Regions from separate parts of the Bacillus cereus group sp. RP37 genome, predicted to be linked through region 1. Evidence: riboswitches for the same ligand, from Rfam matches in the RefSeq annotation. Region 1 holds a riboswitch; each other region holds the start of a gene.

Region 1 (3,292 bases):
CATACTCATATAAGGTAGGGTCGCGACTTACATATTCGTTTGCCTCTTTCATGCTTCTTACATATTGTAAGGAGCATTTTTTATTGTCAAAAAATCGATTCAATATATATCCGTTATTATATAAAATTATTTGTATAATAGTAGGTGAGAGTTATTTTCAAAAGGGAGGTGTATAGTTAATGAAGTTAGTTATTCCGAAGCAACACGGTGCATGGGCTATGCTCGTTATACCATTTCTAGTAAGTGTTATTCTTGGGAAACCTACTATGTATCATATTCCATTGTTTTTAGCTTGGTTCTTTATCTATTTAGCTACGTATCCATTTCTTATGTACATAAAGCAAAGACGAAAAAAAGAGTTGTTACATGCTGCAATTGTATATTTTATCATCGCGTTCGTATTTGGAATGATTTCTCTATTATATGAATGGCGCATCCTTTTATTCGTAGCAGTAATGATTCCATTATTTATTGTAAATATGTATTACGCTCGTCAAAAGAATGAAAGAGCGTTACTAAATGACATTAGTGCGATTATTGTTTTCTGTATTGGCGGTTTAGTTAGTTATTATTTTTCAATGAAACTTATAGATAAAACAGCACTATTTATTGCACTTATATCATTTTTATATTTTTTAGGAAGTACGTTTTATGTGAAAACGATGATACGTGAGAAAAATAACCCGAAGTATCGTTTTATATCTTGGGGTTATCATATTGTATTAACAATCATTGTATTTGCTATGAATCCGTGGTGTTCTCTTATTTTTATACCAAGTGTCATGCGAGCAATTATGTTGTACGGTAAAAAAATTTCTATTATAAAAGTAGGTATTTTAGAAATTGCTAATTCTGTATATTTTTTAATCATAACGGTAATAATTATGAAGTATGCCATTTGAAAAAGCTTCCCATCTTATGATGGGAAGTTTTTTCAATCTTGTTCTAAAATGTGAACCGTGTAATCACAACGTTGAATAGCTTGTTCGATCGCATAAAGGGATTGTTCAATACGTGCGCGATTAAAATCTTTTTCAACGGTCTGTAGCGCTGCTTCTAAACAATGTTTTGCTTCTTGTAATGATTGAAAAGAATCTTGTACATATCCGCGAGCATTTTCGTGCATTTCATACTCCTCCTTGCATATTCATATATGTATAGTATGAACAGGAAGAAAGAAAATATAATTTGTTGTATTTGTTTGACAATTGAAATGAAATTACGTATAGTAAGATTTAAGTGAATATTTTCTTATCCAGAGAGGTGGAGGGACTGGCCCGATGAAACCCAGCAACCGCGATGCAGGTGCTAATTCCAGCAGAACATATTTGTTCTGGGAGATAAGACGAAGATATATACGTAACTTCTTCTTATCGGAGAGGTTTTTTTGTTGTCAAAAAAACCGATTACGAAAATTTATATTAAGAAGAAAGGGGTTGCGAAGTACTGTGACACTCGAAAAATACGTAAAACTGCGTAGTACAGTTTATGAATATATGATAGAGCAAGATAAGCCAATATCATTGTTAGATATTCAAGAACATATCGTTTCGCATCATGAAGGAAAATTCACGAAAAAGATGTTACATCAATTTTATTTATCAAGACTATTAGATGAACTGAAACTGGATGGGAAAATTACATTAGCTGATGAATATCTCTATACTGAAAAAGGGGTATTTTATAAGGCGAGAAAAGGGAGCTAAGCTCTCTTTTTTTGAAGTATGTAGAGTAAAAGACTGCTGAAGCAGCCTGATACAAGGGAATGGTGTTGAGTGTGTAGTGTCAAAGATTGAATGTGCCTGAAAGAGGCACTTCATATCGGCTGCAAATGAAAAGAGACACCTCCGCCGAATAGGTGTCAGTCGTTTTGTCATATAGACTTACTATTTGACAGTTATTAGAATAACATGCAGGGTTTTGGAAGTCAAAAGGGAATTAAAGGAAGAGGTGTTGTTATGTACGCTTACTTATTACATGATATAACGAAATGGATTCCGAAATACATTGTAGATAGAGGATACGAATATTATGAAGATGGACATGTAGAAGATGTTGAAATACACGATAAGAAAGTTTTTGCTTTCGTTACTGGAAATGCAGGAAACTATGAAGTGATTATTGATCTTGAAGATTTTACAGAAAGTAGCTGCGAGTGTCCTTATGAGAATCTTTGCAAGCATATGGCGGCAGTTGTTTATGATATTCAAGGTGCTGGTGAAAGTACGGTAAAAGAGAAACTGAAAGATTTAGAAAAGGAAGAGTTACTTACAGTATTAAATCGTTTATTACAAAGTTCGAAAAACGTACAAATTGTAGAGAAGATGTTAAAGAAGGGGAAACTTTAACTTATAGAGGGAGTTGTTTTGTAGTGAATGTACTAATTGTATACGCTCATCCTAGTCCTTCCAGTTTTAACGCGGCGATTTTAAAGCATGTGCAAAAAGGATTACAAGAAACAAATCATTCGGTTACGGTACTTGATTTATATAAGGAACAATTTGATCCAGTCCTTGTATTTAATGAAGAGAAGAAAAGACGTGATTTAGTAAATGAGGAAGAGACAGCGCGATATAGAAAATTAGTGGAAGAGGCAGATACGCTTCTCTTCATCTATCCGATATGGTGGTGGGGGATGCCTGCTATTTTAAAAGGATTTATTGATCGCATTTTCGTAGCTGGATTTGCTTATAAATATGAAGGTGCCCTGCCGAAAGGATTATTGAACGGAAAGAAAGCGTGGGTTATTAATACGTTGGACTCGCCTTTATGGTACGTCGCATTATTATACCGATCAGCAGATTGGATTATGATGAAGAGAGGCGTTTTACGTTTTTGCGGTATTCGCGATATAAAACGGTCAGTGTTCCAATCAGTGAAAACGAGTAAACTAGAGAAGCGGGAAAAATGGTTAGTACAAATAGAAGAAAAGGCTCGTACATTATGAATGAAATCGATCGTATTCTAAACTGTTGTGGGTATGATAACGAACTTTTGCGAACGTATATTACATGTTTACTTCAATTGAAAAAATGTAGCGAAACATTTCAACAAATGACGATTCAATTAAGAAATGATTATCTAATAAGAGGGATTTGTGAAAGAGAAGTTGATGAGGTGGTAAGAGGAAGTAAAGAATATGAAACATATTTTCTTCCTAAAGCATTACAGTGGAATTTCCTTAAGAACAATCCAGATTTAATTGAAAAAATATGTGAAGACTTTTTTGCATTTGAGGCGTTACATCTTACGGAGATAGAGTGGGAAAGGATTATAAATTGCGTGGGAAATA
Region 2 (3,292 bases), 2.3 Mb from region 1:
TATTCCATCCAAACTGCGAATAAATTCAATACCAGCAACAGTAATTTCATTTTCTTTCAAAAATTCTTTGTACTGCTCAATGATCGGCTCGTGGAAGTCCGGTATAATTTCAAATTTTGTTGACGCTTCTTTCTTACTCTCTTCTCCTACTGGGCAGAAAGCATCTTGAATCGAGCATGCATCCGCTGGACAAAGCTCGAATCCTTCTGATGTATCTACTTTAACTGCATATACAAACTGACCGCCTACAAATTCACAACGTGTAATATATGGTTCTGGCGCTTCAATATATTGCTGGATTAAAGTAATTCCATCAATAGGTTCTTCAAACGCCGGACTATCCAAATATTGCTCTAAAGCATCAATGGAATGAAATAGTTGAACGCCAAGGCCTTTCCCTGCACGATTATGCTTTGTAATGAACGGTACTTCCCCTAACTCCCTTGCTGCCTTTACTATATGATCACGTCCAACAGCACCAATTGTTTTCGGCACTTGTATACCAAAATTTCTTAATGCTGCATATTGATTCAATTTACTTACTTCAAGACGTAATGCACGAGACCCATTAAATACTGTGCGCCCATATCCCTCTAACCAAGCAAGAACTCCTTCCGTCAACTCAGGTGCATATCTATGACCTCTCGTATGTGAAGAAGCACTCATGCGGCTATAAAAAACACCTTGGGGAGGTTCTTGTTCTAACGTAATTGTTCCTTCATTTAAAAACCATTCCTCATACGGTAACTCCAGTTCTTCCAACCTTTTCACTAAATGATCCGTCCATTCCTTATTCTCATGTAATATGTAAATTTTACTCATTTGTAATCAATTCCTTTCTTTTTGCTTCAACTAATGGCATCACTTTTTCAGAAAATCGTTTCATCTCTTCAAGCTGTGGCGAAAATTGTAAAAGTAATAAAGTAACACCCACTTTTTCAAAAGCGAGTATCCTTTCTGCAATTTGTTCTGGTGTTCCAATTAAATTAGGACGTAATCCACGATTAGATACGGAATAATCATTCAACTTCACTTGCTGTTCCAAATGCGATTTACTAATAAAGTCTTGGTAACCCGCGTAACCTAACGCATCGTCTTTCACATCCGTTATGCGTCTCCATTCCTCTACTGCCTCTTCTTCTGTATCACGACAAATGACGTAATCCGCAAGCCCGAATGACTGCAATGGCTCCTCTGTAACTTTCTTTCTACGATTCTTCATATCTTCTATTTTCAGTGATACTTCTTCCACTGTTCCGCCGTGCATGACATATGCATCTGCGTGATTTACAATGACCTCTTTTCCTCTCTCACTCTCACCACCTGCATAAAGCTTGATACCTTGTTTCTGCACAGGTTTTGGACTTAAATGTGTATTCTGAAGCTCATAAAAGTTCCCCTTATAAGAAAACTCGTCTTCTTTCCAAAGCTCTTTCAAAATTGTTACAAATTCCTCTGTGCGATCATATCTTTCATCATGTGCGGTAAATACTCCGCCGTACTGTCTCGCTTCTTCTTCCCACCACGCTGAAACTACATTCAATGTAAAACGACCATTACTTAATTGATCGATATTCGCTGCCATTTTCGCTGTAACCGCTGGATTGTGGAAGCCAGGTCTTACAGCTGTCATAATCTCTAATTTATCCGTTACTGCTGCAAGTGCTGCCGCAGTTGTCCACGCTTCTAAACTTGGTGCTGAAATACCTTTTATATCATTTAAGTTTAATTCTGCAATAAGTGTTGTTGAAAAACCTAATTGTTCTGCCGCTTGCGCTGTTTGTTTTGCATATTCAAACGTAGGCGGCATAGATTCATCACCTACATTTCGAAGCCATCCCCCAAAAATCGGCAACCAAAAACCATACTCCACTACATACTCCCCCTTCATCTCTTAGCCATAAAAAAAGCTACTCTTATTCAAATAAGAGTAGCCTTCTTGACTAATTGAACCGCTCTTATCTTTCAGGTGTTTCTTCACCTGCAGGATTTGGCACCTTTCGTCTCATACGAGGTTGCCGAAGTTTCATAGGGCCCGTCCCTCCACTTCTCAACATAAGAATTGTTTGATTTTCATTTATTATAATCATCTGAATAATAAAAATCAATATTTTAATACTTATTTTTCCGATATACATTAAATGATATATGAAAAATCATATTGTTATAGCGATTTATAAGGGTATTATGTTTCTTTACTTGCGAATATATAAAGGTCTATGGTGTCTTATGTCGAAAACATCATGTATAACCAAGTTGCTTTACTTCTATCTTAAAAACACAGCAAAAGAGGTGTTAGTAGCATGAAAAATAAACGATGTGAGAATTGTGGTTCTACTACATTTAAAGAAGGAAGAGTTGGATCTGCTTATCATGCATATGTTTGTGAAGATGATTCTAGTAGGCTCTTTTCAGTAGGGAAACGTTGCAAACTCTTAACTACATTTTGTTTAGAATGTGGTGAGGTGAAATCATTTAGAGTGGAGAAGCCGGAGATATTTAATGAATAAAACATTAGAATCGAGATGTCCTTCAACCTAATTCTCTTGGTAGACGTGGTTGTAGTTAATACAAATACCATTCCGGTGGAGGCACCATAGGGTGTCTTTTTTTAGTCAGGAATAAGTTTTTACTGCGGTATATATGAAAATAAATCATCTGATTATAAAAATAAAAAAACGCTCATTTGAGCGTTTCATCTATATAATACCTAATAATTACTTTTTCTTCACTTTGATCTAATAACTCTTTATACTTCAATATTACGTCAGCCCCACGGCTCTCCATGCGTATATTGTATAACGCTTGTTGTATTAACCTTTGATTGTTCCGTTGAAACATTTACTCCATATATAATTCCTGAAAACAAATTATATGAACTATGAGCTAATATAGCCGAAAAAAGACCGTATCTTAAGAAAAGTAAAGCATATATAAATAGAATGCGAAATTCAATACACTAGGCTCATGCATGAGTGCAGACACAAAACTTGTAGACAATATCCATACCCAAACGTATTTACTGTTTCTTTCTACAAATAAATTTAAATACAATTTATTAAACACATTAGAATGCTCTTTCGCATTATTAGCCAACCATAATATTGCTGCATAAGGCCCATATCTTTTCAAAATACAGTGGTTTTCATATGTCCCTAAAATTATAACAATAACTTTTCTACACCTACACCATCTATTAATAACAGTTTCAAAGAAGGTGATATTTTAATTGCTTCTTCGATATCTAAATCTCCGAAATCCACCATATATAATCCAAATCCTTCTTTTCCAT
Region 3 (3,292 bases), 1.7 Mb from region 1:
CAAGTGTTCCAAGACCACCAGCACCAACAACTCCCGCCATTGCTGTATAGCCTACTAACGCAATTGTGGTAACCGTAATACCAGATACTAACGCTGGTAACGATTCTGGAATTAACACTTTCAAAATAATTGTGCTTGTTTTTGCTCCCATCGCTTTCGAAGCTTCAATTACACCTTTATCAATTTCACGAAGTGCGATTTCAACCATTCTCGCGTAAAATGGTGCCGCTCCAATAATTAAAGCTGGAAGTGCTGCACTCGCTCCAAGAATTGTTCCAAGCAGAATCTTTGTGAATGGGATTAATAAAATGATTAAAATAATGAACGGTATCGAGCGGAAAATGTTTACGAACGCTCCAATTGCCGTGTTAACCGCTTTGTTTTCCCATATATTATCTTTCGCTGTCATAAAGAGTAACAATCCTAAAATTAGTCCTAAAACAAATGTTGCAAGAGCGGCGATTGCCGTCATATATAACGTTTCACCAGTTGCTTCTAACATTTGATTCCAATCAACATTTGTGAGTAACTTATCCATGTGCAATCACCTCCAGCTCTACTTGATCTTGATGTATTCCCTCTATTGCTTGCTGAATCGCTGTTTCCTCACCATTTAAATGAACAACTAAACTACCGTAAGAACCATTATTCGTTTGTGCGATATTCCCTTGCAAAATGCTAACTTCTATATCACTGCGTTGCATCAATCTTTGAAGTACTGGTCTTTCTACAGCCTCACCGATAAACTGCAAACGAATTACTTTACCATCTGGATACTTTTCAATTAAACTTTCAATCGTTTCATTTGTATCTTCAGAATCCGTTAACTGCTGTACAAATCGTTTTGTAATATCTTTCTGTGGATTACGGAATACATCAAGTACTGGACCTGTTTCTACAATCTTTCCTTTCTCCATTACCGCAACACGATTACAAATCTTTCGAATCACGTGCATCTCGTGTGTAATGAGTACAATTGTTAAACCGAGACGCTTATTAATATCTAATAATAAATCTAAAATTTGATCTGTCGTTTCTGGATCAAGAGCTGACGTTGCTTCATCACATAAAAGTACTTGTGGGTTATTAGCTAACGCTCTTGCAATCCCAACGCGTTGCTTTTGTCCTCCGCTTAGCTGGGATGGATACGCGTCTCCTCTTCCTTCTAATCCAACAAGGTGAATTAACTCGTCAACACGTTTTCTTCTCACCGCCTTATCGACTCCTGCAATTTCAAGTGGGAACTCGATATTTTCACGTACAGTTCGTGACCAAAGTAAGTTGAAGTGCTGAAAAATCATTCCGATCTCTTGCCTTGCCTTACGAAGTTCGCTTCCTGTAATGGCTGAAATGACACGATTTGCAATTGTAATTTGTCCTGAAGTTGGTTTCTCTAGCTGATTGAATAATCTGATTAACGAACTTTTCCCAGCACCACTATATCCGATAACACCAAATATTTCGCCTTTCTCTATTTTTAAATTGGCGTTATCTACAGCAGTGACATCACCGCTTTTTGCTTTATATATTTTCTTTACATTCTCTAATAGAATCATGGTGTATCACCCCTTTTTTATTTGGATCGACTCCGCAATTTTTTATGTTTAATGCGTGTAGTCCACCGTTATCATTACTTTTATTATTTGAATGTCCTCCACATTCAAACAACAAAAAAACCTTTCCGCTTTAGAGAAGCAGAAAGGTTTATATGCGTATATAACAACATTATCCCTCTCTCTCATCTCTCAAAGCATTTGCTTTGCAGGAATTGGCACCATTTCAACATAAGTTGACGGTTGCCGGGCTTCACAGGGCACAGTCCCTCCACCTCTCTTGATAAGAGAAATCAGATTACATTTTCGTCTGATTTGTAATTTATGAAATTGTCTATATTTTATGAATTGAATTGTATCAATATCCATACACCATGTCAACAGAAATTTTCGCAAAAAATGAAACTTCAGAATTTTAAGCACCTACTGACATCGGTTTACATATATGAAACATCGATTCAACTAATAGCATCGTTCGATACGTTCCCGAATATTGTACACGTCCATCGTTCATTAACATTTGCAATCGTACATTGCCGTTCACCAATTGTTTTACATCTTCTTCATCAACACAAACGATTTGCTCCGTTCCTCTTTCCTCATGTAGCAGCTCTATATAATCTCTTGAAATTTGTAACGAACAACTTTCATCTCCAAAGCGAAAATTCACAGTTTTTTCTCCTTGTCTTAAAAGCGGCTCTAAATGATATTGACCATTAGCGTAATTTACAAATGATTGCAGCAAAGAATATAATTTCACCCTAAATCACATCCTTCATATCACTTTCTATTACACATACCATTCCCTCTCACTAAAGAGCAATCCTGTTACTTTCGCTCGACAAATACTGTAACCACCCTGCATCTCGACATATTTCCCAAGAAATATGTCGAGGCGGCAAAAACTTTGCCGCCTACTTTAATTCCGTATATAAATATTCAACCGAATGAAATGCATATATCTTCTTCATGAGTGTCCCATTTTCAAAAACAAGTAAACACGGTACACTTTCGATTCCATACTCTTTCGCTAAATGCGGAGCATAATTTAAATCTAACATTCCAATTTTCAAGTCTTCAATTGTCATCTCAACGACTGTTAACATCTTTTTTGCTAATTGGCATGTTCCACACATTGGAGTATATACATATAACACTGTTTTTTCTTCATTCTCTATTAGGGCTGTTGCTTCGGCTCCTGTCCAGTCAATCACTTCTATCATTCCTTACCGTAAATATTCTGTATAAACGTCAATGTCAGCTCCCCATAATACATTTGCTAAGTGTGAAGATGGCGCGGTTGCCACTTCCCGGTACGAGCGATCAATATAAATATGCTCTGCTTGCGGAAATTCTTTTCGAAATTGTTTCCTTAACTTTTCTCCAGCATCATCAGCATCCACTAGCACATATACTTCCTTATCAAAAAACTGATCAATGAGCTCATCCATTTTCGACAAACCAATTGTACCATTTGTACAAACAATTTCCACCGGTTCACGAATAATAGATTCAATCTTTCTTCTATCTGATTTACCTTCTACAATAATGACTTTTTCCACATAAATCATATGTCATCACCCGATCACCATATACTATACAACCTTTAACTTAGTATATAGTATATTCGTTATTTTCATGTTGTTTCCTGTTTATTTTTGCAAAAGAAAAGCGGAGCCGACTGTTCAGCCCTGTTGGCTAAGGTTCTTTCGTACAGAAGACGCTTTTTGTCTTCTCTT
Region 4 (3,292 bases), 750 kb from region 1:
TTTGCAACAAGTGAAGCGAAAAATTGTGTTGGCAATGATGTTACTATCTCAGAAGGTTGAAATAATTTCATACTTTCCACCTCTTTTGAAAGTTGTTACAATTCTAGTGACAAATGATATAATCTTTCCAGTATTTTGTAAAGAAAAAATTATGAATGGGGCTGACAAAATGAAAGTCGCATGTATTCAAATGGATATTGTCTTTGGAGATGTAGAAAAAAATATTGAGAACGCTAAAAGTAAAATAAGCGAAGCGATGAAGGAAAGACCAGATGTTATCGTCTTACCAGAACTATGGACAACAGGATATGATTTAACAAGACTTTCTGAAATTGCAGATAGGGATGGATTGCAAACGAAAGAAAAGCTGAAAGAATGGTCGAAGCAATATGGTGTACATATTGTCGGTGGGTCTATAGCGAAGCAAGCAGAGCAAGGTGTTACAAATACAATGTATGTAGTAAACAAGGAAGGAGAACTAGTCAATGAATATAGTAAAGTTCATTTATTTCAGCTTATGGATGAACATAAATATTTAATCGCTGGAAATAGTACAGGTGAATTTAAGCTAGATGATGTTGAGTGCGCCGGCACAATTTGTTATGACATTCGTTTCCCAGAGTGGATGCGTGTTCATACTGCTAAAGGTGCAAAGGTTTTATTTGTTGTAGCAGAATGGCCATTAGTTCGTTTAGCACATTGGCGTTTGTTATTGCAAGCAAGAGCAGTCGAAAATCAGTGTTATGTTGTTGCATGTAATAGGGCAGGAAAGGATCCGAATAATGAGTTTGCCGGTCATTCTTTAATTGTCGATCCTTGGGGCGAAGTTGTTGTGGAAGCGAATGAAGAAGAATCAATTTTATTTGGAGAGCTTACATTCGAGAAAATTAAAGAAGTACGCAAAGGAATTCCGGTTTTTGCAGATCGTCGTCCAGAATTATACAAATAAAATGTTGACAAGTGATTTTTATTCTTGGTATAGTCTTCAACATAAAGTTAAAAATTCAAAAAATTATACAACTCTTATCAAGAGCAGGTGGAGGGATTTGGCCCGATGAAGCCCAGCAACCGACCGTAATACCATTGTGAAATGGGGCGTTTATTTACGCCAAAAGGCACGGTGCTAATTCCAGCAGAAAGTTTACTTTCTGGCAGATAAGAGGGGAGAAGATAAACTTCAAACCTCTTTCTTAGTGGAAAGAGGTTTTTCTGTGTTAGAAAAACCTCTGAATTTAAAAGGGGGAGAAGACGATGGGATATTATTCATTAACTGAAAAAACAGCTATACAATATGCAAAAGAACACGGTTATTTTGAAAAGAAAGCAAATGTAGTTTGTCATGAAATTGGAGATGGAAATTTAAATTACGTGTTCAAATTAGATAATGGAGAGAAGTCTATTATATTAAAACAAGCATTGCCATATGCGAAAGTAGTTGGTGAGAGCTGGCCATTGTCTATAAAAAGAGCAACGATTGAAAGCAAGGCACTGCAAATCTTTGCGAAGTATGTACCAAATTATGTTCCGGTAGTGTACAGTCATGATGAAGAGTTAGCGGTAACAGTCATAGAAGACTTATCAAGGTTAACAATTACAAGAAGGGGATTGATAGGCGGAGAAGAGTACCCACTTTTATCTCAGCATATCGGTCGTTTTCTAGCACATGTTTTATTTTACACCTCAGATTTCGGTTTGCAGTCAGAAGAGAAAAGGGTACTAGAAGGTACATTTGTAAACCCAGACCTTTGTAAGATTACAGAAGATTTAGTGTTTACAGATCCGTTCGGTCATTACGATACGAATGATTATGAGCCGGAGTTACAACTAGCGGTTGATGAATTGTGGAGTGACAAAACTTTAAAGTTAAAAGTCGCGCAATATAAATATAAATTTTTAACGAGAAAAGAAGCGCTTATTCACGGTGATTTACATACTGGTAGTATTTTTTCATCACCTTCTGAAACGAAAGTGATTGATCCGGAATTTGCAACATATGGCCCATTTGGATTTGATCTTGGTCAATTTATTGCAAATCTATTATTAAATGCTCTATCTAGAGAAGAAGAACAGAGAAATTTGCTATTTTTCCATATAGAGAAGACGTGGAGTTATTTTGTAGAAACTTTTACGAGGTTATGGATTGGAGAAGGTGTAGAGGCATATACGAAAGAAAAGCAATGGCTACCAATTATTTTGCAAAATATTTTTACGGATGCTGTCGGATTTGCCGGATGTGAGCTTATCCGTAGAACAATTGGCTTAGCACATGTAGCTGATTTAGATGAAATAGCAAATAAAGAAGCGAGAATTCAAGCTAAGAAACAAGCGCTATCCTTAGGTAAAGAACTAATAAAATATGAATCTAAGAGTGCTGATATTCAACTGTTCCGAACATTATTTCAACAGACGGTTTCTGGAGGGATAAAAGCATGAGTACAATTGTTACTATTCCGAGGTCTGTCAGTTGGAAAGGGGATGCTATTGCAGTATTAAATCAAACAAAGTTGCCGCATAGCACAGAATATAACACATTAACGACGATTGAAGAGGTATGGAAGAGTATTGTCATGTTAGAAGTGGGAGGAGCACCTGCAATTGGAATTGTAGCTGCATTTGGCTTGGCGCTTGCATCCAAAAAATATAACACTGTACATATGGAAGAATTTCAAAAGAAGTTTAATAGAGATTGTAATTATTTAGGAACATCACGTCCGACAGCAGTCAATTTATTTTGGGCAATCGATCGTATGAGAGAATCTATTCAAGATATTACTACAATAAAAGAAGCACAAAAAATATTAGAAGAAGAAGCGCTTCTCATTCAGCAAGAAGATGAAGCGGTATGCCGGAGTATTGGAGAACATGCATTAACATGCTTTAAAGACGGGAATAATATTTTAACAATTTGTAACGCTGGCAGTATTGCAACTGCTAGATATGGTACTGCATTAGCACCGTTTTATATTGGGAAAGAAAAAGGTGTACATTTACATGCGTATGCGTGTGAAACGAGACCTGTTTTACAAGGCGGACGTTTAACGACCTGGGAATTAAAACAGGCAGCTATTGATGTAACACTTATTACAGATAATACGGCAGCGCATGCTATTCAAACGAAAGAAATAAACGCGATTATTGTAGGAGCGGACCGAATTGTTGCAAATGGAGATACAGCAAATAAAATCGGAACAATGAATTTAGCGATATTAGCAAAGTATTTCGATATCCCGTTCTACGTTGCAGCTCCGTTATCTACGTTTGATATTACGAAACAAACAGGTACAGAAATTGT

What was found. A riboswitch is a leader RNA that binds a small molecule or an ion and turns the genes downstream of it on or off. The one in region 1 is predicted to bind S-adenosylmethionine.
Positions count from the first base shown of each region.
Region 2: linked by a shared signal. The riboswitch ahead of QCI44_RS23195 (LLM class flavin-dependent oxidoreductase) and the one ahead of QCI44_RS11320 (hypothetical protein) in region 1 are both predicted to bind S-adenosylmethionine.
Region 3: linked by a shared signal. The riboswitch ahead of QCI44_RS02405 (methionine ABC transporter ATP-binding protein) and the one ahead of QCI44_RS11320 (hypothetical protein) in region 1 are both predicted to bind S-adenosylmethionine.
Region 4: linked by a shared signal. The riboswitch ahead of mtnK (S-methyl-5-thioribose kinase) and the one ahead of QCI44_RS11320 (hypothetical protein) in region 1 are both predicted to bind S-adenosylmethionine.

Region 1 is NZ_JARVHP010000001.1:2,136,525-2,139,816, forward strand. It holds gene QCI44_RS11310 (YwiC-like family protein) at 180-902, shown strand; gene QCI44_RS11315 (hypothetical protein) at 935-1,126, opposite strand; SAM riboswitch class I at 1,249-1,347, shown strand; gene QCI44_RS11320 (hypothetical protein) at 1,449-1,706, shown strand; gene QCI44_RS11325 (SWIM zinc finger family protein) at 1,911-2,348, shown strand; gene QCI44_RS11330 (NAD(P)H-dependent oxidoreductase) at 2,372-2,947, shown strand; gene QCI44_RS11335 (hypothetical protein) at 2,944-3,292, shown strand, end outside.
Region 2 is NZ_JARVHP010000001.1:4,386,912-4,390,203, forward strand. It holds gene QCI44_RS23190 (ATP-grasp domain-containing protein) at 1-822, opposite strand, end outside; gene QCI44_RS23195 (LLM class flavin-dependent oxidoreductase) at 815-1,873, opposite strand; SAM riboswitch class I at 1,956-2,062, opposite strand; gene QCI44_RS23200 (hypothetical protein) at 2,304-2,510, shown strand; gene QCI44_RS23205 (SMI1/KNR4 family protein) at 3,162-3,292, opposite strand, start outside.
Region 3 is NZ_JARVHP010000001.1:485,998-489,289, reverse strand. It holds gene QCI44_RS02410 (methionine ABC transporter permease) at 1-538, opposite strand, end outside; gene QCI44_RS02405 (methionine ABC transporter ATP-binding protein) at 531-1,556, opposite strand; SAM riboswitch class I at 1,736-1,843, opposite strand; gene QCI44_RS02400 (hypothetical protein) at 1,969-2,313, opposite strand; gene QCI44_RS02395 (thioredoxin family protein) at 2,468-2,776, opposite strand; gene QCI44_RS02390 (toprim domain-containing protein) at 2,780-3,124, opposite strand.
Region 4 is NZ_JARVHP010000001.1:1,382,671-1,385,962, forward strand. It holds gene QCI44_RS07435 (pyridoxal phosphate-dependent aminotransferase) at 1-71, opposite strand, end outside; gene QCI44_RS07440 (carbon-nitrogen family hydrolase) at 86-949, shown strand; SAM riboswitch class I at 1,021-1,162, shown strand; gene mtnK (S-methyl-5-thioribose kinase) at 1,252-2,433, shown strand; gene mtnA (S-methyl-5-thioribose-1-phosphate isomerase) at 2,430-3,292, shown strand, end outside.